4 regions of the Chitinophaga caeni genome follow, and region 1 is predicted to be linked to each of the others. Evidence: riboswitches for the same ligand, from Rfam matches in the RefSeq annotation. Region 1 holds a riboswitch; each other region holds the start of a gene.
What was found. A riboswitch is a leader RNA that binds a small molecule or an ion and turns the genes downstream of it on or off. The one in region 1 is predicted to bind cobalamin.
Positions count from the first base shown of each region.

Region 1 (7,443 bases):
TGCTGACCGGCTTTAAACAGGTAGGCTGATAAATTATTAATCTCTAACGAGTTGTGCTTCCGCCAGATGGTCGAAAAAACATCCTGTACAATTTCTTGCGCCGTGGTTGGATCCTTTACCATTTTTAGTACGGCAACATAAATAATCGGGCTATAATGATGGTATATACTGGTAAACGCATCCGCGCTTCCCGCTTGTAATTCTTGCAGGATCGAGGCCTCATTATTTAAAGGTAATACCGTCATCCGGGATTAAAAATGATTTTTGGTTGATAAATTTGCTGATTTTTGATCTCGATTCAAACAAATCTACATATTTAAACCATAAAATAATAATTGTTCACCGATCTCGATATAATGGGATTTCTTTCGAAAACCGGCGATAGAATCATCTTACACCATTATTGACTTAACACTAAAGTTGTAATATCTTTCCCAATAAAAAATTGCCCACCCCTTAGAGGCAGGCAATCGGTTTTGCATGGTTATGTAAAATTTTTATAGGTTCAGGTCCTTTACCCCTGTTATTTCAGTGGATACTTCTCCCAGCCATCCGGCTTGAGCCAATTGCCCTGCATATACCTTGATAAAATCAATTCCTTTTAATTTCACCGGGTTACCATCTTTGTCGATGGCCCAATCGATATGTATCTTGGCTTTCTCATCAGCGTTCGGCCAGTTATCTGCATAACCGTAATCGAACGGGATACTTACATAAAAACTACCGCTGCCCGATTGATCGTACACCTTATCCGCTGATAGCCGCGTTCCTTTAAAGGTAATGCTATCGGCTGCCCAGCCGGGATAATAACTTTGCCCGTGGAAAGAATTTTTGTAGACGTAACCGGTTTGACCTTGGTTGTCTTTCCATTTGATATAAGTAGTATCGGTTATATATGCATAATCCGGATCGGGAGTGGTTGCCTTGTTAGGATCCGGCTTATAATACGTGATCTCGTAATTAGCAATCGTGTGGGGATCATCATGTCCCGAGCCTTTAATTTCATACCATTCATCATCGGGCAATCCGTTCTGGTTGGCATCGTACGACACCATTATTACCCCGGGTTCTGCCCAGTTGGAAAAAGCGTTGCCATTTACTACGAAATTTGCTTGGCCGCTTACATTCACAATAGTATGATCAAAGCCCATTACTACGTAACCACCAAAACTCCCCAGGTGAATCAATGAATTATCCAGGAGTGCATTTTCCGCTTTCACGCGCATAGCTTCCGCATCATCGCCTTCAACCCAAGCCGGCATGCTATTGACAAACTGTCCTGGGGCAGGTAAAAATTCGAAAACTTTCGCTACGCCGTTCGTATATGTTTTTTCAGCAATTTTTACATTTACATCCTTAAAACTACTACCGATTCCATTGCTGACGGTAAGTCTTAAGGTATAATTCCCAGGGGTCAAAAATACATGCATCAAATCTTTGGCTGCGGATAAAGTATCGCTGCCCGAAGTCCAAACAAAACTTGCATTATCACCGTAATTGATTGCAGGGGTAATCTTCATCCACTTCATCATATCGAAATTGAATCCGCCCGTGGGAATAGTAATATTAATTTCAGGAGACATCGATTTTAACGCTACCGTTCTGCCATCTCCGAAAACAAAAGTCATCCTTTCATCAACGCGAACAATAGCCATGATGCTATAATCCGTTGCAGGCAGTAAAGCCCTGATGCCGGTATCCGTATCACCGATAAACCAGTTACCATTAGCGCCCCTGCTCAACGCGGGATAAAATCCTTCCGTGGCTACCTGCGTATCCTTATTATCGATATACCAATGCCCATTTTCACCCCTTGTTACGAAAGCCGGGGAATCCCCGATTACCAATACGGTACTGTCGCTCAAGGTCAAGGTATATTTATTGCCGGATTGTTCATACCCTGTCACGTACAGCCGGTCATTCATCGCGTTGAGCAAGGCTTCATATTTAGCCATCTGTTCTTTCAGGTCCTTGACATCATCTTTCAGGGCATCGATATCGGATTTATAACATCCGGAAAAAATGGTGGTCAATGCCACTGCGAGAAGTAAAGTAATTTTTTTCATACGGTTTTATAGATTGAATTATTCTTCTTCGATTACAAAAGCAATATGTGCAGGGATATCGCCCGTGGTAACAGACCACTTCTTTTTGCCGGAGGGGTCAAAACAGAACAATGTGCCGGGAGATACATAGTCTTTTGCATCGGTCACAAAGATGTCCCTTGTCACCGGGTTAACAGCTAGACCGTAGGGCATCTGTATCTCGGCTTCCGTTCCGTCGGTAATAAAACTTTTATTGAGTAGTTGTAAATTTTTAAGGTCTATCATATTGTAAGTAACCTCGAAGCTCCCCGTATTGTAATTAAATTCGCTCCCGTATAAAAATGCTGTATCACCTGCTACAGCAAGGTTACTGCCCGCGATATCAAACCGGTGAATGACTGTTTCCGTTTTAGTATCTACCACGAAAACCTTCGAAGGGGTATTGTAATAATCGCCGCGGGAAGTAACAATTAAATGCCCGTAACGATCTGCTTTTAAGCGGTGTAGATTGATCGCAACATTGATCTTTTTCAGCTCCCGGAAACTGGAAATATCTATAACGGAAATCGTACTATCATAATTGGGCGGCCTATAGCCACCGCTGTTGGCAACATATATTTTATTATCAACGATAGCTAGCTCCTCCGGTTGATAGCCGACGGAAACTTCCCTCGTAATGGCTAAAGACGCGGTATCAATTTCAGCAACTAAGCCTAGGGGTGCATTCGGGTCAATGCTCACCGGACCGGTATAGGCGCTTACATATGCTTTACCATTTGCAAAAGTGATGTAACGGCAATTGGGAATATCGATCTGCCCTAACCTTTTGGCCGTTTTCACATCCATTACTTCCACCTTGTTCGACACGTTGATAACCGCGTACAATTTGCTACCGTACACCCGGATATCATTACCAACATCGCCCAGCTCTTTGACAACACCAGGGTTTGCCGTAGGGTAGATATTCTTATTATAGTTACCCGTGGTATAATCGTAATAATCAATTGAAGCTTTATTACTTCCCATGTTGGCTTCATTCAGCAAGTAAAAACCTTTTACCACGCTGATTTTGGCTGTATCAACAGGCGTAGTCACCGGGGGAACTACCGTATCGTCTTTCCGGCAAGAAATCGTATAGCTGACCAGTAACAATACAGCTACAACTTTGTGGATCCGTGTAAACATTTAATTAGATTAAAAATGATTGATTAAATTTTATATCTGTAAACTGATAATGAATTTGTAGTTCCTTCCCGGCATCGGGTAGTTCAGCACTACGTCATAATATTGGTTGAAAATATTATTAACCTGCGCGGTTAACCGGAGTTTATTGCGCTTCAAGACCATGTACTTCGAAAAAGTAAAATCGCTCGTGTACCAGGGTTGTACATAGTTTTCAGGAATATTAGCCTTCGCATTGTACCGCTCCCCGGTATAAATAAGGCTGTAATTCAAGTCCCATCTTTTATAATTCGCAGATAAAATACAGGAACCGCTATGCCAAGGGATATAAAGAATTTGATCACCGTAAAAAGAATCCTTCTTATCCGTAAAATCCTGCGCTTTTTGATAAGTATAGCTGAACCTGGCGGAGCCGATCAAGCCGCTTTCGAAATTGTATGTAGCATGGGCTTTCACATCTATACCACGTATTTCTACATGGCCCAGGTTCATCATCGTCCAACGGAACTGGCTGGCCGTAGGCATCGCCACGATCTTTTGACTTACTTCATTATAATATCCGTCTACTTCAATACCAACTTGGTGCTGCGCCTCCGTACCGAAGTTGAGCGCATAACGTAAGCCGAGGTTATACTGCGTGGCGAACTCCGGTTTCAAACCCGCATTCCCGATTTCCGTATAATACAAATCGTTGAACGTAGGCATCCTGAAAATCCTTTTATAAAATGCATTGATTTTAAAAGGGCTAATTGAAAATGGTTGCCAATCGACAAATAATGCCGGCGTTAACTCATCTTGTGGATTGGCAGGCTTATTTTTTTCGACCCGCTCCCTTGTTTTAGTACCCAGGATATTTCCTTGCAACCTAAACCGGTCCCAGTGCAAGGTGGTTGATAAAGCCGCTAAGTAGGAATCCCTCGTAGGATAGGAGAAGTTGACCAAGTTGGCTGTCATGTTTTGATGTACCCAATCCGTGGAGAGATTGATATCCCAAAATGATGTTAACACGAATTTTTGAGCGAATGAAATATAATACTCCTGTTGTTTGTACCGGTTATCCAAATAAAGTATCATCGTATCCGGTGCGAGATACCGGGTATAATCGGAAGCAAACTTCGTATTCAGCATGAAACTATACCGGGAAGCTACCGGCTTCTTGAAAGAAGATTGCACGAAAAAATTGCGATCCCACTGACGATCAACATGGCCGAATACACCGTTTACTATGAAGCCGGGCAAGCCTTTCTCCGCATCGTAAAAGTAAAAATGCGTGTTCCACTGACCTTTCCATACATGGGCGAACAAGCTCATTTCTGCCCTTAAAGCCTCTACATCGCCGTTTTTTCTATAAGCAGTTGTATCGTACCCATCCTTCTTGCGGTAACGGAATTTATAACGCCCCGTAGCCTGCACCCATTCCAGGTTAAAAGATGCATCCAGCTTTGAATGCAACTTTCTTTGATACAACAATGAAGGGTTCATTAATCCGAAAGACCCCGTTTTAAAACTTCCTTTCAGCATGGAGTTACGACCCGCTTCAAAAGTTGGTTGCTTCGTTTGTAAATAGATGGATGCAGCGGTAGCATAATCCCTTGCTGTTTGTAACGATTGGGCTAATTGCCCGTTTACGAGTGCAACGGACTCCATGTTATCCAATGAAAATCGCCCCAGGTCAACCTGCCCATTCTGGGCATTCCCTACCTGTACACCGTTGTAAAAAACGCCGGTATGATTGGTTCCCATGCTGCGGACATCCACCGTTTTCAGCCCCCCGATCCCTCCATAGTCCTTTACCTGCACACCGGAAAAATAACGGATGGCATCGGCGACCGACTGGCTGGCCAAACGTTGTAAGGCGCCTCCTTGTAAAGTTTGCACCGGGGATAATCCCGAATATACCTTCGAGCCGAATACCGGCACTTCTTTCAACTGCCTGACTTGCGAGGAATCCTCCTGGGCAAATAGCTGAACGCAGCAAAAAAGACAGCATAACAGGCATAGCGATGCCGTTTTCAAGGAACGCTTTTGTTCGATGAATTGCATAATTGAACTGTTTGATAAAAAATATCAACAGCCTTCGCAGTGAAAAAACTACATCAAGAAAATAATCAACCTACGGTATAAGACCATGTAATGCTGGTACTTCCAAGCTTCATTCCACGAAAGCTTAAAAACGATTCACACGGCAGGTATTCTGACTTATCTCTACCCTGGCGGTCTTCCCATGTAGTACACAGTGACCATAGATTTGCCGGGTATTGTAACGAGAATTACAGCAGCGGGACTGTCCGGGATTTGCACCCGAGTTCCCTTTTAATCCTACTAATCAGTAATTGACAGCAGGAACCAATGTGCTGCAAATGTAAATGAATCCCGTATTTCCACCAAAAGAGGTTTCATGGCTCAAAAAAAGGGCTACAATAAAAAATCCCGGTAGCATTGTTTACTACCGGGATGTCATCCATAATATTCTAACCGTTAAGGTTTTTCTTCACGGCCAGGTTTGTAATAATAGATATGTGCCTGGTCGAATAATTTGTACTGGTATTTCATCCGTTGCTGGAATGAAGGAAAATCCCGCGATGCCGGTAAAGACCAACAGGCTTCGGATAAAGCGCAGATCCGGGGAAATAACATGAATTGCAACCTTTGCACATTCTCAACCCTTTCCGTCCACAAGTTCGCCTGGATACCCAGGATTAACTGCTGTTGCGAGCTTGGAACTAAAGTAGCCGCATCAAAACCGTAGACCCTTTCCAAGGGAACATATTGTTTACCCCATTTGCGGCCAACCTTGTGCGTACTGTCCTGCACGAAATCAAAATAAAAAGGCAACCTCGGGCAAATTACCGTTCTATAACCATTGTCCAAGGCTTTCTTTAACTGCTTGGGCTGATCATGCCGCCACCAGTAAATGATGGTACTATCCCTTGGCAAATCAACATCCGCCATTTCATCCCAGGCCAATACCTGGCTGCCCATGGCCATTACAGAATCAGCCATACGTTCCATGAAATATTGTTCAACAGCTTTCAGATCTTTCAGCTTCCCGGACTTCATCAATTGCTGAATGCCGGGATCTGTTGCCCATTTCCCGTTACCGAAACTCACTTCGTCACCCCCCAGGTGAATCTTTGCCGCAGGGAACAAGGTATTCGTTTCCCTTAAAATCCTGCTCAAATAGCTGTAAGTACCTTCATTCCCGGGGTTAAATGTAAATTCGGGGTGATCTTTCGAACCGCCGCCGCTAAACTCGGGATAAGCCTTGTTGGCAGCCGTTGCATGTCCGGGCATATCGATCTCGGGGATCACCTCGATCTGCCTTGCAGCAGCATACTCGATTATCTCGCGTACATCATCCTGCGTATAAAACTGTGCAGGCAGGTACGGGTTCGACCAGCTTCCTACCCCGCCCACGTAAGCCAGGAAAGGATATCCTTGTATCATCAAACGCCAGGCAGGTTCATCTGTAAGATGCCAATGAAATTTATTCAACTTATAATAAGCCATCCAATCCAAGATATCCTTCACGGCATCCTTACCGAAAAAATGGCGCGATTCATCGAGCATAAAACCCCGCCATCCATATAGCGGCTCATCGGTCACCAAGCAGGCCGGCAACAACATTTTGCCACCATCCTGTTGTGCTGCCGCTACCATTTGCAACAAGGATATACAACCGTAAAAGGCACCTTTTTCAGAGTTGGCAGCGATAATAATTTCCCCGGGACGAACTACCAATTCATAACCTTCCCCCGGCATATCCTTGTCCCTCGTACGGGTAAACTTGATACAGTTCTCCCCGCTACCCGCATTCCTGTTAGCCAGGTTAATCCGGAAACGTTTTTGAAGTTCCCACTGCAAATATTGAGATGAGTTCTTGAAAAGTCCATCCGCATTTACAATCTCCGTATTGAAATCGATTGCAAAATTTCCGTTTAAAAATTCAACATTCCGCGGTTGCGGCACTATGGGCAGCTCTTCCTGGGCCAATGCCGGTATCGCTAAGACCGATGCTAACAGGATCGCCTTTAATTTTAAAAACATGTCACACAATTTTGAGAACAACATACAAAATTTATTAGAGCATTCTAAGCATTCTTCATATTCTTTTATACCGGGATAAAAAGCTATTATTACCATAGAATAATCCATCATCTTATCGATGAAAAACGCGATTTTGCGGCGTTAATTACCTTGACTAGATACCGGTTCC
Region 1 covers NZ_CP023777.1:2,719,316-2,726,758, reverse strand. Annotated here, with positions in the region: gene COR50_RS11600 (RNA polymerase sigma factor) at 1-245, opposite strand, end outside; gene COR50_RS11595 (PKD domain-containing protein) at 498-2,066, opposite strand; gene COR50_RS11590 (YncE family protein) at 2,085-3,230, opposite strand; gene COR50_RS11585 (TonB-dependent receptor) at 3,261-5,270, opposite strand; cobalamin riboswitch at 5,395-5,594, opposite strand; gene COR50_RS11580 (beta-N-acetylhexosaminidase) at 5,706-7,274, opposite strand.

Region 2 (7,443 bases), 2.0 Mb from region 1:
TTGCCCAATTAGCTACCGCTGTTAGATCCTGCAATTCGTACGTAAAAGAATTGGGCGTTTCCAAGTAAACCAAGGTGGTATTGGATTGCCTTGCCCGTTCGAAATTCTCGATATCCGTACCATCGATAAACGTTGTTTGTACACCGAAACGGGGCAGGATGATTTCAAACATATGCTTTGCCCAACTATATGGATCTCTTACCGAAACGATATGATCTCCATGTTTCACTTGTGACAAAATCGCTGCGAAGATCGCCCCTGCGCCGCTACTAAATACTAAAGCATCCTCGGCGCCATCCAGGGCAGCCAATTTCTTTCTCAAGATTTCCAGGGTCGGGTTCATACCCCGTGAATATAAAAATCCGCTATACTCATCCAGCATAAGCTGGCGCATCTCTTCAACTGTTTTAAATGCAAAGTTGCTACTTTGCACGATCGGGGGGGCTACAGCATTAAAGTACATCTCCCGATCTTCACCCAATTCATTAATAATGTATGATAAATCCATAAGCTCATTTTATTGCCTCAGCAATATGTCACGAATAATTAGACAAGCAACCTTAATTACCGTTTCAAATTAATTGTTGGTAATTTCCTCCCTGACTACCTTTTTAGCCCCAAAATATAATGGAAGCCCTACAAAGAAAATGCTCAAACCTATTAAGGCTCCTTTCCAATCTTGGATGAAAATATTTACAGTTACCATTAAATACACCAATACAAATATAAGTGTTGTATACGGGTATGATTTCATTTTATAAATCCCAAGCCCGTCCATAGACTTGGTTTTCCTTCGCAATACGAATATTGATGCCGCGGCGGATGCTAACCCGATCGTGTCGAAGAGCATCACGTATTTCAACATTTTATCGAAGGTGCCCAGGAAAAATATCACGATGATAATCAACGCGGTAAACACCGTTAAGGCTACTTGCTGCACCTGTGTTGCCGGGTTCACACGCATGAAAATAGCTGGCAAAACCCCATCTTCGGCCATTGCATAATACATGCGTGGGTTGCTAATCAAGTTCACATTAGCGTAGCCCATCACCGAGATAAACAATAATACCGAAGTAATCTTGAAGCCGCTTTCTCCGAAAAATGCCTGCATCATCCTCGAAGCTAAAGCATCGGTCGTTTTCAGTTGCTCGAAGCCAATCACTTTAATATATGCATAGTTGATCGTGAAATATGCCGTAATGATGATTGCCATGCCAATAAAAATGCCCTTGGGCATATTCCTGGCCGGCTCCTTGATGTCGCTTCCGAAGTTAATAGTTTGCTGGTACCCCCCGTAGGTAAAGAATACCGGCACCAAGGCGGCGCCAAACATGTATAACCAGTTATGACCGTTGTGTCCTGTTATAGATTCAACAGCTTTCGGCGCCTGGACATCCCCGACGAAGATCGTCATACACAATACCAACACCATTAATATCTTTATAACGGTTAGGATATTTTGCCAACTCGCACTCATGCGTATGCCGATCATATTTACCGTGTACAGTAGAGCTACTGTTCCAAAAGCAATTAATTTTAGACCGGCATTATTTTGCAGCGATGCCGGCAATAGTACCGGGCCAATGTATTCTGCCCCGATCATGCAAACCGCGGCCACCGAAGCTGCATTAGAGATCAATACCGTCCAGTTGATCATAAAAGCGTAAGCCGGGTGGTAACAGTAAGACATAACCTTGTAAAACCCACCGGCTTTGGGATAACGGGAGCCGATCTCTGCATAAGTCAAAGCCCCGCAAAGAGTTACGAAACCACCGATCACCCAAATCAGTAAAAATTGCCAAGGCTCATTTACTTCCCTGGAAACATTAATAGGTGTTCGGAATATTCCCATGCCTATCACAAGGCTCACCACGATCATGGTGAGATCGAATAATCCTAATTTGGGCTTGATGCTCATAGATTGTAAGATAATATTCAAAGATTAATTTTTATCGAAAATTTAAAATCCATCAAAATAGCGTAGGTTTGCCCTGTTATTGGTTGTGGAACAACACCCTAGTTGTCATCCACATTAAAAGGGAACACCGGTGCAAAACCGGGGCTATTCCCGTAGCTGTAATCCTGCCCCATTCATTTGGGGAATACATCCTTGGTATTCAAAGCCACTGTTTTCTTTGAAAATGGGAAGGCGCCACCGGATCAGGTAAGCCAGAAGACCTGCCAATTTCAACTACACACCACGCTTTCGGGAAAAAAGCGAGGATGTAAAGCCTTCCCGGCATTATATCTTTCATATTCCTGTTCCGTGGCATTTTTCAAGGATCGCTAAAAAATTATGCAAAAGAAGCAAATTATCCTCCCCCTCTTATTCTGGGGAGCCGGATTGTCTACAGCATTGGCGCAACATGGCCAACCGAAAGATTCAACCGCAACCAACCAGCTTAATACCGTCGTGGTAACCGCCGCCAAGTTCCCCAAGCAACTGTCGGAAACCGGTAAGGTTGTAACCGTAATTACAGCAGAAGATTTAAAAAGGAACAGTGGCAAAACTTTAAGCTCCATCCTTAATAACCAAGCTGGGATCGTTGTTAACGGCGCCGAAAACAACCTGGGCTCCAACCAGGAAGTTTATACCAGGGGCGCTTCCAGTGGCAATACTTTGATCCTGATCGATGGTATTCCACTTTACGATGCCTCTACCATTAATAATACGTTTGATATAAATTTTTTACCTGTCTCACAGATCGAAAGAATCGAGATACTAAAGGGCAGCCAATCAACTTTATACGGCTCTGATGCCACTGCCGGGGTAATTAATATTATCACCAAGAAAAATGCCGATAAACCTTTAGGCATATCCGGCCAGTTGGCTTACGGTAGTTACGATACTTACAACGCCAATGCGAACCTCGGCGGTCAAGCCGGGAAATGGTCTTACCAGGCCGGGTACAATTATCTCTCCAGCAAGGGATTTTCCAGCGCTTATGATTCCACCGGCAAACAAAATTTTGATAAGGATGGCTTTACCCGCAACCAGGGCTATGCAAGCATAGGTTTTAAACCTGGAGATAACTGGGAAATAAAAGGATTCGTCAATTATTCGAAATATACAACCGGCTTAGATGGCGGCGCATTCCTCGATCAAACCCGGAATAAACTACATAATAATACCTTGCTCGCAGGCATTAACAACCGTTATAATTTCAAGAAAGGTAGCTGGTTCTTTACATACAATTATCAAAAGAATGATCGCCACCAAATGAAAGATTCCGTTACGGAATTTGACTACTATTATTATGCAGATTATATCTCCAATACACATCAATTGGAAACTTATGTCAACTTCGATCTGACCAAGGAAGTACAGCTGATCGTGGGCGCTGATTACCGTACGTCTAATACGGACGAGCAATACAAGTCGGCATTTCCCATTACAGGCTTGGGTCCTGACAGTGCGCATATGAATCAATTCAGCCATTACGCTTCATTGTTCTTGCATAATCTCGGTGGTTTTACAATGGAAATCGGCGGCAGGTTCAATTACCATTCCGTTTATGGAAACAATCAAACGATTTCGTTCAACCCTGCATATGTTATCAACGATAAGCATAAGATTTTTGCCAATATATCCAGCGCTTATAAAACACCCACTTTATATCAATTATTTTCCGAGTTTGGAAACCGTAACCTAAACCCTGAATCTTCGTTAAACTATGAAGCAGGTTACCAAGGCTTTTATTCAAAAAAGATCAATTTCAGGGTTACAGGCTTTTTCCGGGAAGTTAAAAACTGGATCGATTTCTATTCCGGGATTTATCCGGAGCCAAGTTATTATGTAAATGCAGACAAACAGGAAATATACGGAGCCGAGATTGAAGGCAACTGGAATATAACGGATGACCTGCGTTTCAACTTGAATTACACGTACGTAAAAGGTAAAACTATTGATAAAGACAGCACCTACAACAATTTGTTCCGCAGGCCGGAACATGCATTAAATGCAGGTTTAGGTTACCAGGTCAATGATCAACTTTTCCTTTCCCTGGTAGGTAAATGGTATAGCAAGCGCTGGGAGAAGCAGTATAATGCACCTTCCGTTCCATTGAAAAGTTATTATACGGTAGATGTATACGCATCTTATCAAATCAATAAACATCTCAACCTTTTCGTTGACGCCCGCAATATCACCGATCAAGAATATTTTGATATCTGGGGATATAATAACAGGAAATTCAATGTCAACGGCGGATTACAATTTAATTTTTAATATACACATATAATAATCACATGATGGAAAACAAGAAAATTAACCCGAGAACAGGTTTATTAGTACTCTTCATCCTGATTGTAGGAACCCTGAGAGTGCTTAATAGCGGTGAGCTTACCCCCTTTTCTAATTTCACACCGATCGGTGCAATGGCCCTGTTTGGCGGCGCTTATTTTTCGGACAAATGGAAGGCTTACCTGTTTCCTTTATTGGCTTTATGGCTAAGCGATGTTGTAATGATGCAGTTTGTTTATAAATCTGATTTAAGTGGATTGTTATACCGGGGCTGGTATTACAACTATATTGCATTTGCCGGCATGGTGCTTATCGGCCAATGGATACATAAAATTACCGTCATGAAATTTATCCTGGGTGCGGTTGGCGCCGCATTATTTCACTGGATCGTATCTGACTTCGGTGTATGGATGTCAGGCGGCACCAACATCCTTACCGGTCAACCATTTACGAGGGATTTCAACGGTTATTTGCAATGCTTGGACCTGGCGATTCCATATTTGCAAAGAATGTTACTTGGAAATATTATGTACGGGGCCATCATGTTTGGAACTTACGAACTCATCAAACGTAAATATCCAACACTGGCATACGCGAATGCATAGGCGCAGCGTGTCTCCATCCATATTTCCGGGTATTTTATGTTCCCGCCAATATTGCTAATAAATCCTGATCCCGCTATGCCAAACATATATTGCCATAGCGGGATTTTCATATCAACAAATCCTTTGAAAATGATTTGCTCTTCATTTTTACCGGCAGCTACCCAAATGATCTACGATATGGGATTATCCCATCACCTGCAAGGGGTTACATTTGAATGTCCACCCGTTGCAAAAGGGCAACCTGCTATTGTTAGATGCGTGCTTGAAGGGTTCCAATATTCAAGTACGGAGATAGACCGTATCTTTTCTGCCTCCAAAGCACAGGGAAAAAGTTTATACTTCGTAGACGAGCCGCTTCTTGCCAAAATTGCACCTAGTATCATCTTCACGCAAGATGTCTGCGAGGTTTGCCAAATCGATACACGCTGTACCCAACAGGCCATAGATGCTTTACCCCAAAAACCAGAAATCGTTACGCTTTCACCGGACAACCTCGATGACGTTTTTCAATGCGCGGTTGATATCGCCCAAGCCCTTGGGGAAGAGTCTGCTGCTTTTCATTACCTTGCAAAGTTGCAATCAAGAATTGATGGCATTATCGATACATTACGGCAGCACCGGGCAAAGCTCAAAAGGGTAATGCTGATGGAATGGATGCACCCGGTTTATAATTGCGGGCATTGGATCCCGATGCAAATTGCCTACGCTGGCGGGGTGGATATGCTGTCTAACCCCGGCGGGGATTCCATTGTCACTTCCTGGGAAAAAATAAAGAAGTATAACCCCGAGATACTAGTAATAGCTCCTTGCGGGTTCATGATTGATAGGAGTATGGAAGAAATTCACCTGCTAACCGGGCTCGATGGTTGGAAGCAATTGAAAGCCGTGCAGGATAATAAGGTTTACCTGGCAGATTACGATTTGTTTACACAACCCAGCGCCAGCACATTGGTGGATGGTATTAGCGTATTATCACATATCTTCCACCCGGAGATATGCGAAATACCCAATCGCCTGTTAACAAAATTTAAACATCTTCCCCAAGAAATAGAAGTTTTTATATGATACATTTTATTACCGGTGGCGCCAGGTCAGGTAAAAGTAGTTACGCGCAAAATTGTGCCCTGGAACTGGATACAAACCCCGTATACGTTGCCACAGCAAAAATTTGGGATAAAGAATTTGAACAAAGGGTCAAAAGACACCAAGCAGATCGTACCGAAGAATGGACTAACTACGAGGAAACACTATATCTAAGTAAGTTACCTTTAAATGGGAAAACAGTTGTGATCGATTGCGTTACCTTATGGTTGACAAATTTCTTTTTACATCACGAACAGGATATTGAATGTTGTTTGAAGGAATTTAAAAAAGAAATAGATCAATTATTAAATTATCAAGGAAATATATTCATCGTAAGCAACGAAATCGGCATGGGCGTTCACGCGGAAACAGAAGTGGGGCGAAAGTTCACGGACCTGCAAGGGTTTGCTAATCAATATGTAGCTTCGAAAGCCACTTCCGTTACATTGATGGTTTCAGGTATCCCTATGAAGATCAAGGGGCAATGACTTTAGCAGAACATAAACACAAAATATGTTATTTAATATATCAACACCTGGAGTAGAGATACAAGCAGCCTTACAGGATAAAATAAATCAGAAAACAAAACCTATCGGGGCTCTCGGCAAATTAGAAAATATTGCCTTGCAAGTAGGGTGCATTCAACAAAGCTTAAATCCACAGGTAAGGAAACCCTGTATCTTGGTCTTTGCTGCCGATCACGGCATAGCGGCTGAAGGGGTTGTTAATCCTTATCCCCAGTCGGTAACTGCTCAAATGGTGTATAATTTTATTGAGGGTGGTGCGGCAATCAATGTATTTACACATTTGCATCAAATCGATCTGAAAGTTATCGATGCCGGGGTAGCGCATCATTTTGATCCGGGCTTACCTATCACGCATGCTAAGCTTGCGTATGGCACCAAGAATTACCGGCATGAGCCTGCCATGAGCAAAGATGAATGCGTATCTGCCATTCAAAAAGGAGCGGAGCTGGCCAGGGAGATGGCGCTTAAAGGCAGCAATACCATAGGGTTCGGAGAAATGGGGATCGGCAATACTTCCGCGGCTTCCCTGTTGATGTCGGCGCTTTGCCATGAAGATATTGAAACTTGTACCGGAGCAGGGACGAGCCATACAGGCGAGATATTACAACAAAAGATTACCGTGTTAAAAGAAGTGCAATCTAAACATGCCGAGATAAACGGTACGCTTGATATATTAGCTACCTTCGGCGGCTTTGAAATTGCTATGATGGTAGGCGCCATGCTAGCTGCCGCAGAACAAAAAATGATCTTGGTAATAGATGGATTTATCGTCAGCACGGCTTTATTAGTAGCCAGTAAATTATTCCCTGGCGTATTACATTATTGCATATACGCGCATACATCCGATGAAAAAGGTCACCGGGTACTATTGGATTATCTCGGGGCAGAGCCTTTATTACAGTTAAATATGCGTTTAGGTGAAGGTACCGGCGCTGCTTTGGCGATTCCATTAATCCAATCGGCAGTGGCATTCTTAAACCAAATG
Region 2 covers NZ_CP023777.1:745,378-752,820, forward strand. Annotated here, with positions in the region: gene COR50_RS03035 (trans-sulfuration enzyme family protein) at 1-508, opposite strand, end outside; gene COR50_RS03040 (APC family permease) at 578-1,918, opposite strand; cobalamin riboswitch at 1,982-2,200, shown strand; gene COR50_RS03045 (TonB-dependent receptor plug domain-containing protein) at 2,297-4,228, shown strand; gene COR50_RS03050 (DUF6580 family putative transport protein) at 4,249-4,848, shown strand; gene COR50_RS03055 (ABC transporter substrate-binding protein) at 4,978-5,913, shown strand; gene cobU (bifunctional adenosylcobinamide kinase/adenosylcobinamide-phosphate guanylyltransferase) at 5,910-6,419, shown strand; gene cobT (nicotinate-nucleotide--dimethylbenzimidazole phosphoribosyltransferase) at 6,445-7,443, shown strand, end outside.
Region 2: it holds a riboswitch for cobalamin, as region 1 does, so the genes downstream of both, COR50_RS03045 (TonB-dependent receptor plug domain-containing protein) here and COR50_RS11585 (TonB-dependent receptor) in region 1, are expected to answer to the same signal.

Region 3 (7,443 bases), 280 kb from region 1:
GCTCATGGACGGGGTTATCCTCATCATCATTTAAAGTAACGGAACCGTTGGCAACATATAACAAGGCCCAATTCCCGGCAGGTACTTCTAAACAAACATCGTGATTATTATGGATCTCCCCGGTAATGGCAATAATAGGTTGCTTGGTTTCTATCGGGCCTTTCGCCCCCTTGTAATGCCCGATCGGCAACCGTAGATTCACACCCAATTCATCCACGATAACAGGGATGGCTACCTTTACAGCGCTTTGATACACCGGTTGATCCATCTTGAACTTGGCAGGAACATTCAACCAGAGTTGCAATAACTCGTAAGTTCCACCTAAGCCGGCGAACCGTGCCGAAGGATTTTCACAATGCAAGATTCCGCTACCTGCAAATAAATATTGAACATCGCCCGGTTTCAATATGGTTTCATGCCCCGCGTTATCATAATGATACCCTTCTCCTTGCAGCATAAATGTTACCGTTGCAAAACCGCGGTGAGGATGCGGCTCTACAATTTTCGCATCTGAAGACTGCTTAATTTCCGTCGGCATTACATGTTGCCAAAGTACAACAGGATTTGCAGAAGTTAATTTACGGTTCGGGATCAATTGCAATACTTTCTCCTTCGCATAGGCATTTTTGACAACCCCATTCAAGATAAAAACCAAATTCTTCTTCATATGGACGAGCGTGTTTCATTTATTATTTATAACAAATAATCACACTTATAGTTGTCAATATTCTTGCCAAACAAGCTTTCGATAAGTATCAAAAAAATGGAGCTTCATAACGAAGCTCCATTGTAATATAAACTATTAGAAAATTTATAGTCAAGGCTAATACATCAATAACATGGCAGGGAAATGATAGCCATTAAACGTAATCTTTTTATTCACGGCGCCGGAGGTTGCGTTGATGAAATACAGGTAATTCACATTCCCTCCGTAAGAACTGTTGGTTGCCGTTGCCACGATTTCATTTTTCCATGCATTGTAAGCAATCGCTGCTCCGTAAAAATATTCTCCTCCCGGTAACGTGAAGAAAGGTTCGCTAACGCTGGAAGCATTTCCTTTCAGGTAGCGATATATCTTGGCGCCGCCGGCCCATCCGTCCGGGGGTGCGATATAAACGGAATTGTCTTTGCTGGATGTTGTCATCGGCACACTTCTCCATGCACCCCAAGGCGAGGTAGTAGTAAATGGTAAAGTAATCGTATCCGCGGCCAAGTTATTCGGGTTCATCCCCCATAATTTATTGTCCTTGGCAGCGTATATCAAACCATCTTTAGCGGCAGCGAAACCGAAATCTGCCTGTCCTAATTTTTTAATAGTGCTATAATTCGTAGAGCGGAAAACCACGATACCGCTATCGCGGGTCAATGCGAAAACACGGTCCCCGTATTGTAACATGTTTCCTACAGGCCCCGTAATGTTAGGCACCTTGGTACCATCGATTGTCATGGTAGAGAGATTGACCACGTAAACACCATCGTTCGTACCAAGTAATCCCCTCTCGGTATCCAAACCGAGGAAAGAAGTCCCGAAATCACCGGGTAAATTATCGATTCTACCGAGCTCTTTCATTGTGTAAGGATCAACTTTAACCAATGGTCCACCTGCTTTTACCACGAGGTACATCTTATCGAAACTAACCGTTCCATATTGCAAGGTATTACCGATTTCGCCAAGGGCTTTACCGGGGTTTTCCTTGATAAACACACTGTCAGTCAACTCATCGCGCAGGTAACTATAAAATAAAACATTGCCGGTACCATGACCAAACCAGCCTTCGGTAATCAGGCTAAAACCGAGGTCATATTCACCAGGAGAGAAAATTTGATATACCCCGGAATCTTTTCCGGCGGCATTGCTAGCCGTAAACACAACCCTATGGTTACCGCGGCTGGAAGCAGTGTAGGTATAAGCGGTATCTTTACTAACTTCCTCGTTATCCACCTTCCACTGAAAACTCGCGCCATCTTTCATTTCCACGGTAGGCTTCAGGTCAACCGACTGGCCGACATCTATCGTATCCATGCTAAATTCCGTGGTAACGAACGGGCGGATCGTAGGATCATCATTATTTTTATTACAAGCAACAACAAGAATGGCAGCTAAAGCTAACCAACCTATTAAATTTTTCTTCATGTGGGTGTGTTTGTATCTATTTTAAGTTTATACTCTTCGATCCAGCTCATCTTTTCGCCCGAAAGAAGGATGGCAATACAAACGGGCAGGTCTTCTGGCTTACTTGTACTTGGCAGCCTTCCCGTAATGAAGTACAGTGGCAGGGGAAAGCCAAGTAATTTTATCAAGTTTACAGCTACGGGGATAGCTCCAGGTTTCCACTGGATTCCCTTTTCATACATCGACAGATGTAACCCGGTTGCAGGCGCAAACCTACATTTTAGCGCGGTATTCTCCAAATCTTAGAACGGTGGGGGAAGGGAATATGTTACATGGTGTACTTTGTTTTCCGAATTAAAAAAATTAAACATTGCTTGAAAATAGCTTTTGATTGATCACCGATGTTGGAAATTGAATATCGATTTTCAATGAAAAATTATCGTATCCCTTAAAAGTTCGATTCAATGTCCACCTGCTCGTTTCTTGTACTTTTTTGCTTGCCCCAAAACGAGTACCAAAAATGGCACAAATTGGCCATCACGGCCGCCAATTTGATCGCGCGATCGAGCTTTTGTACAAGTGTATCGGCAAGCTACCGTTCCCTATCAACGGTGCGAAGTTCCATGGTTTCCTGGTGGGGCTGAATATATCATCCTTCGCTTATTTCCTTGACCTGGTAAGGAATTCAAGTAAATTTAAAGCAATATTAGCCGGATAACAATGATTAAAAATCATATTTATTGCCTGGGTATAAAGTTCAGATTGGAGAGCTAAACATGCCTGAAACCGGGCTTTCACAATTATTGGGTTACCGTTCCCGAAAACCGGAAATACTATCCGGCAAAAGAGAGTTAAGCCTTGGTATGATTCGAAAACTATACGATAAATTATACATTCCCGCAGCAATATCGATCCGGGAATTCAGGCAAAACGACAAATTTTCCGATACAAGAATTTGGTTATCCGGGCTTGAAGTTAGGAGTGAATTTAACTTACTAATTAATAAGAAAACAAAAAAGGATAAGACCAACATCCTATCCTTTCATATTATAACTTTTTATGTTGCCCGACCTGGATTCGAACCAAGACAAACAGAACCAAAATCTGTCGTACTACCATTATACTATCGGGCAATCGAAATGCTTGTATTTAAGAACTTAACTGAGCCTAGCAACTAAACTTGTTATTGTTGCCCGACCTGGATTCGAACCAAGACAAACAGAACCAAAATCTGTCGTACTACCATTATACTATCGGGCAAGCATTTCGTTTGGGATGGCAAAAGTAGAACTTTTTTTATTTCTGCAAAATATTTTTTTGATTTTCAATCATTTTTTTTGTCGAAACAGGATACAAATAAGTCTTTTAAAGATTTATTTTTTTATCACATTATCCACTTTATGCGTTATCATCGGGGGCAATATCTGCTCCATACATGCCCAATCTCCACGGAAACAAGTTTTATTACCGAAAACCGAGCAAGGCCGGCACGAAAGATCAACCTGCACGGCATTCATCATTTCCTGGCCATAGCCCATGAATCCCGCGTAAGGGTGCGTTGCACCCCAAATGCTCACCACCGGCACCGCGAATAAGGATGCCAGGTGCATATTGGCCGAATCCATACTCAACATAACATCGAGATTGGATATCACGTCTAATTCTTCATTTAAGCCAATTTTCCCGGCTAATGAGACTACTGACGGATATTTTACTTCCAATTCGTTTAAAGCCCGAATTTCGGCCTCTCCACCCCCAAAAAGCAATACTTTAACACCTGGTTGCGCTGCATAATGTTGAATGACTTCCTTCATATTATCCAGGGGATACATTTTTTCCCGGTGCGCTGCAAACGGCGCTATTCCTATCCAGGTATCGGTTCGCTTCTCCCCCGTCAATTGTAAGGTACCCGGTTGCAATGTTTTCTGCTGCCTTTCGATTGGTAGTAGATCAAATTGCAAACCCAGCTCTCGAAATACGCTTGCATAACGATCTACGGTGCTTTGCAAAGGTTTCAATTCCTTGTTTTCGCGGCGGGTCAACGCTTTCTTTTCTGCACGGCCTTTATCAATTACGGCAACTTTTGTCCCCGCCAACTTAAAAAACGTACGTAAAACCTGGGAACGCAATACCTGGTGAAGATCTGCTAAGGCATCGATCTTATAACTTTTCCTGATTTCCCTGGATAGCTTGTACAAACCGGGAACGCCTTTATGCGCCCCTTTTACATCGGCAGGGAAAAACACGAGGCCCGGGACATCTTCACACAGCGCTCCCCACTTTTTATTAGTGACGAAAACGATCTGCAAACCGGGGTTTGCTGCCAATACGGAACGTATCACGGGAATGCACATCGCCACATCACCCATCGCTGAAAAGCGGGTCGCTAATATGGTTCGTAATTTGCTCATTTCTTGTTCGCGTAAAGTACCGGGTTCAAGCTGGGGTCATTATACATCTTCATTTGCTTGTACACTTTCATGTACTTCCTGCCCCCCTCGATATCCTGCAATAAACTCTCTATAGCCGTGGATAGGTCTACTTGCTGTGTTAACAGGATATCCAGCTTGGATTGGCAAACGGCCCTATGCTCTTCACTGGCATCTTGCCGTGTCGCCTCTTCACGCATATGGTAAATTTTCAAGGCAAGGATAGACAAACGATCAATTGCCCAAGCAGGGCTCTCCGTGTTGATCGTAGCCGATGGCAATACGTTCACATCCTTAAATTTTTCCAGGAAATAACTATCGATATATTCTACCACATCGGTACGCTCCTGGTTAGATTTATCGATCCAACGCTTCAATTTCAACGCTGCTACCGGGTCGATATTCGGATCACGGATAATATCTTCCAGGTGCCATTGAACCGTATCAATCCAATTTTTTAGATATAAAAGATGTTCAATGTCAGCTTTATTATAAGGGTTTTCTATGCCGCGGTGCACGTCATTATGCAAATGAAAATCCGTTATAGCTTGATTAAATACTTTGGTACACAATTCTGTAAACATGCGACAAAAGTAAATTTCTAATCTGATAAAATAAAAATCCGCTGCTAAATTCCCTCCAAGATTTTTAGCATGGCCGGGTGGCCCACTGAAGCCGGGCATAAAAATAGGCACATTGTAGAGACAATGTGCCGTGCATAAAATCATGTGAATGTTCGAGAATGCAATACTTCAGCTAATAAAACACCCGTTTTATTAGCAATATTTTGATAGATCGGTTCTTGATTTGCTCCATGCCTTACTAACATAGCACCGGGCTAACGGCCATCAGAACAATGTTGGTAATATTTTTATAAAATGTAAAGTATCTAATAGAAGCTATTCTAAATGGTAAACAAAAAATGGTACATCGTTTTAAAGTCGACCGGGTTAAAATTTTGTATAAAGTTAGCTTTCAATAAATACAGATCTTGACTTTAATTCTCACTGTCCTGAGGTTATTTGCAATTTAATACTCTTTACTGCAATATAGACCGCAGTCTTAAATTTCCTTCACCTAAAAATAGAACAAAAAATCTATTATAAAAAATTTTATTATAATAATTATACACGCATTTTAATTGGCTGTTTCTCTAACAGTTTATATCACAATTATTCACATAAAACAAAAACGGCAATACATAAATGCACTGCCGTTTACTTGATTGAAACAGGATTCGTTTTACCGAATTTTTATTTTAAACAGTTTTCTTGTTAGCGGATCTCGCGAGATAGTAAATCGGGATACCGATCAAGATAATTCCCAAACCAAATAATGCGTAGGTAGTTTCCGTATACAACAGTAACAATGCCAAACCGGATGCTACTGCAACATAAATAGCCGGTAACACCGGGTAGCCGAATGCCTTGTAAGGACGGGGAACATCCGGTTGTGTTTTCCTCAACCTGAAAATCCCGATAATTGTCAATACATAGAATAACAGTACCCCGAAAATTACGAGTGCCAGCAACTTATTATAACTACCGCTTAAACACAATATAGATGCCCATAAACATTGCAACCACAAACCGTTCGCCGGTACATCATTCTTATTCAGGATAGCAGCTTTACGGATAAATACGCCATCTTCAGCCATCGTATAATACATTCTTGCACCGGACAAGATCAAACCGTTATTACATCCGAATGTAGATACCATGATCATCACGGCAATAGCAATCGAACCTGCGGCACCGAATATGGCTTCGGCGGCGGCAACCCCTACCCTTTCATTCGGTGCAAATGCGATATCATTAAACGGTAACACCGACAAATACATCAGGTTAGTTAATACATAAACGGATGTCACTATAAAGGTTCCCAAGAATAATGAACGACCAATATTCTTTTGCGGATTTTTAATTTCTGCCGCGATGAAGGTCACATTATTCCAAGCATCGCTTGAGAATAAAGATCCTTTCATGGATACCGCGATTGCACCGAGCAACGCGATGCCACTTAAACCTGTACTGAGGATATTCCCTGCACTGTCTTTTGTTAGATGTGCCGGAGTCCAGGCATTGGCCCAGTTAGCATTCCAGATTTCGGCCTTCGCTCCCAGCAGGAAGCCGAAAATAATTAAACCGAACAGCGACAATAATTTGGCTAATGTAAACACGGTTTGTAAAATTTTTCCGTGCTTCACCCCTTTCGTATTAATATAAGTTAATAACACGACCGATGCGATCGCAACGATCTGTCCCATGGTGATATCTATAAAACCTAAAGGCAACACGACTCGTGATTCCCCGAGTACCGGGAACACGTAATCGGTATATTTTGCAAATGCCATGGCAACTGCGGCAATCGTCCCGGTTTGAATTACGCCGAATTGTGTCCAGCCGAAAAGGAAAGCGATAAAAGGATTATATGCTTCCCGGAGGTAAACATACTGCCCACCAGCTTTCGGGTACATACCGGAAAGTTCCCCGTAACTCATAGCGGCAATAATGGTTACCAGGCCGGCCAGGACCCACATGGCAGTCAGCCAACCCGCTGAACCCAGGCTGTAAGATATTTCCGCAGAAACTATAAAGATACCCGAACCGATCATCGAACCGGCCACGAGCATGGTGGCATCGAGTAGTCCTAGGCTGGGTTTAAATTGCTGTTTTTGGTTGATAGCAGACATGCGAAATGTTGTAAAGTTGGTTGATATTAATCGCGGTAAAAAAAATCCCGGTTGATGAATTTCATGAACCGGGATTTAAAATAGTTATTATTTCATGGGCATGCAACCCTAAATTATTTTTTGTCTTTGTTTTGTTCGTTCTCAGCGTTCAAACCTTCGATCACTTCAGCCGTAATATCGAATGCCGGATCTTTATACAAGATATTGGA
Region 3 covers NZ_CP023777.1:2,439,702-2,447,144, reverse strand. Annotated here, with positions in the region: gene COR50_RS10430 (pirin family protein) at 1-667, opposite strand, end outside; gene COR50_RS10425 (DUF5074 domain-containing protein) at 824-2,134, opposite strand; cobalamin riboswitch at 2,202-2,387, opposite strand; gene COR50_RS10420 (hypothetical protein) at 2,634-2,831, shown strand; tRNA gene COR50_RS10415 (tRNA-Gln) at 3,176-3,246, opposite strand; tRNA gene COR50_RS10410 (tRNA-Gln) at 3,303-3,373, opposite strand; gene COR50_RS10405 (glycosyltransferase family 9 protein) at 3,487-4,524, opposite strand; gene COR50_RS10400 (DUF4254 domain-containing protein) at 4,521-5,126, opposite strand; gene COR50_RS10395 (APC family permease) at 5,801-7,234, opposite strand; gene COR50_RS10390 (OmpH family outer membrane protein) at 7,348-7,443, opposite strand, start outside.
Region 3: it holds a riboswitch for cobalamin, as region 1 does, so the genes downstream of both, COR50_RS10425 (DUF5074 domain-containing protein) here and COR50_RS11585 (TonB-dependent receptor) in region 1, are expected to answer to the same signal.

Region 4 (7,443 bases), 2.3 Mb from region 1:
ACTTTACCGGTGATGGCGGCTGCGGCAGCCGTTAAAGGGCTAGCCAGGAAAGTGCGGGCATTAGGGCCTTGCCTTCCTTCGAAGTTCCTGTTAGATGTAGAGATACAATATTTTCCAGCGGGAATTTTGTCTTCGTTCATGCCCAGGCAAGCGGAGCATCCCGGTTGGCGCAATTGGAACCCGGCAGATTCAAATACTTTATCAATACCTTCTTCAATAGCTTGCGCTTCCACTTGCTTGGAACCCGGAACGATCCATACGGTTACATCATCGGCCTTCTGCTTACCTTTCACAAACTCGGCCACCTGGCGTAAGTCTTCGATACGGCTGTTGGTGCAGCTACCGATAAATACATAATCCACTTTCTTGCCGAGCAATTGGCTGCCCGGTTGTAAGTCCATATAGGAGAGGGATTTCGAGAAGGACGGTTTTTCATGTTCCGCGATCTCGGTAAGCGCCGGGATGTGTTGTGTTACACCCATGCCCATTCCCGGGTTGGTGCCGTAGGTAATCATCGGTTCAATATCATCGGCCTCGAATGTTAATACACTCTCAAATTGAGCATCTGCATCCGAATACAACGTTTTCCAATATTCCAGGGCTTTGTCCCAATCAGCGCCTTGGGGTGCAAATTCGCGACCCTTGATATAATCGAATGTTACTTCATCAGGGGCAATCATACCGCCGCGGGCGCCCATTTCGATGCTCATGTTGCAGATGGTCATGCGGGCTTCCATGCTCAGGCTACGGATAGCTTCCCCGGCATATTCCACGAAATAACCGGTAGCGCCAGAGGCAGAGATCTTGGAGATAATATATAAGATGATGTCTTTCGAAACCACGCCCGGTTTTAACTGGCCGTTGATTTCAATTTTCATCCTTTTCGGTTTGTATTGAAGGATACATTGTGTTGCCAAAACTTGTTCTACCTCGGAAGTACCGATACCGAATGCGATAGCGCCGAAAGCGCCGTGCGTGCTAGTGTGGCTATCACCGCAAACGATGGTCATGCCCGGTAGGGTAATGCCCAGCTCCGGCCCGATTACGTGAACGATACCTTGATACGGATGGCCGAGTCCGTATAGCTCTACGCCGAAAGCCGCGGTGTTTTCAGTTAACATTTCAACCTGTTTGCGGCTCAATGCTTCCTTGATCGGCAGGTGCTGATCCATCGTAGGCACATTATGGTCGGCAGTGGCGCGGGTCTTATTGGGTCTGAAAACAGGGATGCCCCTTTTACGCAAACCATCGAAGGCCTGCGGGCTGGTTACTTCGTGGATAAAATGCGTGTTGATGTAAATTACATCCGGGTGCCCTGGTTGGCTCGCTACAACGTGGTTCTCCCAAATTTTGTCAAATAATGTTTTTCCCATTCGTAAATTACTTTAGTATTTGCTTTTGTATGCCGTTTCCTATTTTTGTAATAATCGGTAACTTCGATAACGTTTACTCAAATCTAACGGTCAACAGCCTTACGGTATATGGTGACTTTTCATCTATTTACGATATACAACCGCCCTTTAGAGGATGTAATGAATTGATAACTAGTATTTTATAAACATCTTTCAACGATGCCCAACAGCCAGAACGATGCCTTATTTATATTGATAAAAACCTTGACGAAAGCAGAGAAAAGGAATTTTCAGTTGGCGTTTAACAAGAATAATTCCAAGGAAGATGTACTTTTCATACAATTATTCAACGCGATGGATCGCTTGAATACTTACGATGAGGAGCAACTGCTGAAAAAAACGCCCGGGATTAAAAAACAACAATTATCAAATGTAAAGGCGCATTTATATAAACAATTATTGACAAGTTTACGCTTATTGTACAAGCAGAAAGATCCGATGATCGATTTAAGGGAGCAGATCGATTATGCTAGGGTGCTGTATAACAAAGGTTTATATACGCAAAGTTTAAAATTACTTTCCAAGGCAAAAGCTAGTGCCAAGGAACAGGAGGAAGTGCTGCTTTGGTTTGAAATTATAGAATTTGAGAAACTGATCGAATCCCGGCACATTACCCGGAGCTTGGAAAATAGGGCTGATGAACTGAGCGAGGAATCAATCATGCTCAATGCGCACCTTACGAACGTGAGCCGACTTTCCACTTTGGCCTTACGTATGTACGGTCTTTACCTGAAGCTGGGCCATGCCCGCAATGAGAAAGATGTGTTGATGATCAAGAGTTTTTTTGACATCAGCCTCAATTCTAATATGCCGTCCGAGTTGAGTTTCTATGAAAAGATTTATTTCTATCAAGCCTATTGCTGGTATTACTATATTTTGCAGGATTTCTTAATGTATTACCGGTATACGCAGAAGTGGGTGGACTTATGCGATGAATATCCGTCTCTCAAGAAAAATGATCCGGATCTTTATATCAAGGGGATGCATAATTTGCTGACGGCGCACTTTTACAATGCAAACGGTGAGCGGTTTGCAGACGTTTTGCATGCCTTGGAAGATTATACGGCTAATAACAAGGATATGTTTAATGAAAGTACCGCTACCAGCGCTTTTGTATATATCTACACGGCCAAGATCAACCAGCATTTCATGATGGGGACTTTCTCCGAAGGACTTTCGCTGGTTCCCGAGGTTGAAGAGCAAATTTGCCAGCACCAATTAACGGTGGACCAACACCGTGTATTAGTTTTTTATTACAAGATAGCCTGTTTGTATTTCGGTAGCGGGGATAATAATAATGCCATTGTTTATCTAAATAAAATCATACACTTACGTATCGGTAATTTGCGTGCAGATATCCAATGCTTCGCGAGGATATTACACCTGATCGCGCATTATGAACTGGAGAATTATAGCCTGGTAGAATATTTAATAAAATCCGTTTACCATTTCATTGCCAAGAATAAAGATTTGGGTTTGGTCATGGAAGAGATATTGAAATTCCTCCGTAAGAACATTTATGCGCATCCGAAAGCATTAAGGGCAGCATTCATCGATTTAAAAGATCGCTTGGTAGAACTTTCCAAAAATCCATATGAAAGAAGATCCTTTCTTTACCTCGATATTATCTCCTGGCTGGAAAGTAAAATTGATGGTGTGCCCGTGCAGGATGTAATCCGGGAAAAGTTCAAAAATAAGGTTCCGCGGATTTAGTTTTTTACAAGGTAGGGGTCCATCCAGGAAATGCTATAACTTATTGAAGGAGAGTGTCATTTTAGTAAGAAAAAATGAATGGAATATTGTTGCCTATAAAATGTGTTTATTACAGATTATTAATTATTACCATGCCAAAAAAGTTGATGAAAAGGCACTAAAATTACTGTAACCTTTACCCCTATTAGCTTCACAAAAAGTTTAAAACTTTTATTAACACCTGTTAGCAACTTTATCGACCGGGGCATTTCTTGATCATTACATTTGCAATAGTTCTTGACTTCGTTGCAATGGTTCTTAGCAAAGAGAGATGAAAAGGGAATCGTGTGAAACTCACGAGCAGACGCGCTACTGTGATTCCGATAATGAATGGTTCATTATCCGTTGCCCAAAATCCACTGACCACTCGCTTAACCAACGGGGAAGGTGCGGTACCGGGAAGGAAAGCCAGGAGACCTGCCAATGCAACGTTTATGTCGAAACCTTCGCGTTCCAAGGTATTTGGCCCGGGTGTACATCACCTAATCTTTTACCACGTACTCTTTGCTGGTACGGGAACGGCAGTAATTTGAATTTTTTCACACATTGTTGCCAAAAATATTATCTATATGAACAACGAGAATGAGATACTTCTAAAAGAAAACAAAGACAGGTTTGTTTTATTACCGATTAATTATCCCAAGATCTGGGAAATGTACAAGAGGCATGAGGCTAGTTTTTGGACTGCTGAAGAGATTGATTTGAGCGGCGACTTAAAAGATTGGGCGAATATGTCGGATGGCGAGCGTCATTTTATTTCCCATGTATTAGCTTTTTTCGCTGCTAGTGACGGTATTGTTAATGAAAACCTGGCCGTGAACTTCATGAGCGAAGTTCAAATCCCGGAAGCCCGTTGTTTTTACGGTTTCCAAATCATGATGGAAAATATTCACTCCGAAACATATGCATTGCTGATCGACACTTACGTGAAAGATCCGGCAGAGAAAGACCGTTTGTTCCACGCCGTAGAAACTGTTCCTGCTGTGAAGAAGAAAGCAGAATGGGCTTTGCGTTGGATTGAGAACGGGAATTTTGCAGAGCGCCTCGTAGCTTTTGCCGCGGTAGAAGGCATTTTCTTCTCCGGTAGCTTCTGTTCTATCTTCTGGTTGAAAAAGCGCGGTTTAATGCCGGGTTTAACTTTCTCAAACGAATTGATCAGCCGCGATGAAGGGATGCACTGTGAATTTGCTTGCTTGTTATACAGCATGTTGGAAGGAAAATTATCCGAAACGCAAGTGCATGAAATCATCGGGGATGCCGTTGCTATTGAGAAAGAATTTATTATCGATGCTTTACCTGCTGCCCTGATCGGGATGAATAGCGAGTTGATGAGCCAGTATATCGAGTTCGTTGCGGATCGTTGGTTGTCGGAACTGGGTTGTAAGAAAATGTTTAACACTGCCAACCCGTTTGATTTCATGGAGATGATTTCATTGCAAGGTAAAACGAACTTCTTCGAGAAGAGGGTCGGTGATTATCAAAAAGCCGGCGTTTTGGGCGGTAACAAGGATGCCCAGACGTTTAGTCTCGATGAAGATTTTTAGATTTTGCAGCCGAGGTTCGCGAACCTCGGCAGACAGCCGCGAACCACGGCAGACAGCCGCGAACCACGGCAGACAGTCGCGAACCTCGGCAGACAGCCGCGAACCTCGGCAGACAGTCGCGAACCTCGGCAGACAGCCGCGAACCTCGGCAGACAGGCATGACAGGCGCGCAATCAAATACCAATTGAAAAATATTATTACTACCCATAAAATTTACCGCGTATGTTTGTTATTAAAAGAGATGGCCGTAAGGAATCTGTTAAATTTGACAAGATTACGGCACGTATTGAGAAGTTGTGCTACGGATTGAACCCCGATTATGTTGATGCGATAGATGTAGCAAAGAAGGTGATCCTTGGTTTGTACGATGGCGTCACGACCACCGAGTTGGATAACCTCGCTGCCGAAACAGCCGCATCACTCACCACCAAGCATCCGGATTATGCTTTGTTGGCTTCCCGCATCGCGGTAAGTAACTTACACAAGAACACTACGAAGTCGTTTTCCAAAACGATGAAGAAATTATATGAATACATCGATCCTAAAGTGGGCAAACCTGCTCCATTATTAAGTGATGAGGTGTATGAAATCATCAAGAAAAATGCGGATACGCTCGATTCTAATATCATTTATGATCGTGATTTCGCGTACGACTATTTTGGTTTCAAAACTTTGGAACGTTCTTACTTGCTCAAAGTTGACGGTAAGATCGCCGAGCGTCCGCAACATATGATCATGCGCGTGGCTGTTGGCATTCATAAAGATGATATCGAGAGCGTGATCAAAACTTACAACCTGATGTCTGAACGTTGGTTCACGCATGCAACACCTACCTTGTTTAATGCCGGTACCCCTAAACCGCAAATGAGTAGCTGTTTCTTGCTGAGCATGAAAGACGACAGCATCGAAGGTATTTACGATACGCTGAAACAAACAGCCAAAATTTCTCAAAGCGCCGGAGGTATCGGTTTAAGCATTCACAATATCCGTGCTACGGGTTCCTATATCAGTGGTACCAACGGTACTTCCAACGGTATCATCCCGATGTTGCGTGTCTTCAACGACACTGCGCGTTATGTTGACCAAGGTGGTGGCAAGCGTAAAGGCGCTTTCGCTATTTACCTGGAGCCTTGGCATGCCGATGTCTTCGAATTCCTGGACCTGCGTAAAAACCACGGTAAGGAAGAATTACGTGCCCGCGATTTGTTCTATGCACTGTGGATCTCTGACCTATTTATGAAACGTGTGGAGTCTGACGGCGATTGGAGCTTGTTCTGCCCGCATGAAGCACCGGGTTTACACGAAACATGGGGACCGGAATTTGAAAAATTATACACGCAATACGAGCAAGAAGGTCGCGCCCGTAAAACGGTCAAGGCACAGGAGTTATGGTTCGCCATCCTGGAAGCGCAGATCGAGACTGGTAATCCTTACTTGTTATACAAAGATTCTGCAAACGCGAAATCTAACCAGCAAAACCTCGGGACTATCAAGAGTTCTAACCTTTGTACCGAGATCATCGAGTACACGGATGCTAACGAGGTGGCGGTTTGTAACTTGGCATCACTCGCATTGCCCCGCTTCGTGAATGAAGGTCAATTCGATCATGAACGCCTTTACGAAGTAACTTACCAGGCAACAGTTAACCTGAACAGGATCATCGATTATAACTATTATCCTGTTGAAGAAGCCCGCAATTCCAACATGCGTCACCGCCCGGTTGGTTTGGGGGTGCAAGGTTTGGCCGATGCTTTTATCCTGATGCGTTTGCCTTTTGAAAGCGAGGAAGCGAAACAACTCAACAAAGAAATCTTTGAAACGATTTATTTCGCTGCCATGACTGCCTCTAAGGATTTAGCCATCAAAGAAGGCGCATATGAAACATTCGCCGGTTCACCATTGTCTAAAGGAATCATGCAGTTTGACATGTGGGGTGTGACTCCTACTGAAAGATGGGACTGGGCTACGCTTAAAGATGATGTTGTGAAACATGGTGTGCGCAATTCCTTATTGGTAGCGCCGATGCCTACTGCTTCCACTTCGCAAATTTTGGGTAACAATGAATGTTTTGAACCGTATACATCTAATATCTATACCCGCCGAGTATTGAGCGGAGAGTTCGTTGTCGTGAATAAACATTTGTTGAAAGACTTGGTAGAACTCGGTTTGTGGGATAATGATATGAAAAATAAGATCATCGCGGCAAACGGTTCTATCCAAAAAATCAACGAGATACCTGCCAATATCAAGGAATTGTACAAAACTGTTTGGGAAATCAAGCAACGTACCCTGATTGATATGGCTGCTGATCGCGGTGCTTATATCTGCCAATCTCAATCTTTGAACCTCTTTGTTGATACACCTTCTACCGGTAAATTAACTTCTATGCACTTCTACGCTTGGAAGAAAGGCTTGAAAACAGGTATGTACTATTTACGTACGCAAGCTGCTGCACAAGCTGTACAATTTACCGTGGAAAAACAAGGTGGTCAGAACATGGAGCCCGTTGTTGCAAAATCTGCTGAAGGTGAAACCCTTGAGGTGCCTGAAGGCGCAGTATGTACGATGGAGGAAGGTTGTGTAACATGTAGCGCGTAATTTGTCTATCCAATCGCAAGTAGTAATATGAAATGAAGGACAGCAATTTTTTGTTGTCCTTTTTTGTTACCGGGATTCGCTTTTTTGTTACCGGGAATCGCTTTTTTTGTTACCGGGATTCGCTTTTTTGTTACCGG
Region 4 covers NZ_CP023777.1:5,043,574-5,051,016, reverse strand. Annotated here, with positions in the region: gene leuC (3-isopropylmalate dehydratase large subunit) at 1-1,373, opposite strand, end outside; gene COR50_RS21180 (hypothetical protein) at 1,572-3,125, shown strand; cobalamin riboswitch at 3,400-3,603, shown strand; gene COR50_RS21175 (ribonucleoside-diphosphate reductase small subunit) at 3,734-4,708, shown strand; gene COR50_RS21170 (ribonucleoside-diphosphate reductase subunit alpha) at 4,931-7,306, shown strand.
Region 4: it holds a riboswitch for cobalamin, as region 1 does, so the genes downstream of both, COR50_RS21175 (ribonucleoside-diphosphate reductase small subunit) here and COR50_RS11585 (TonB-dependent receptor) in region 1, are expected to answer to the same signal.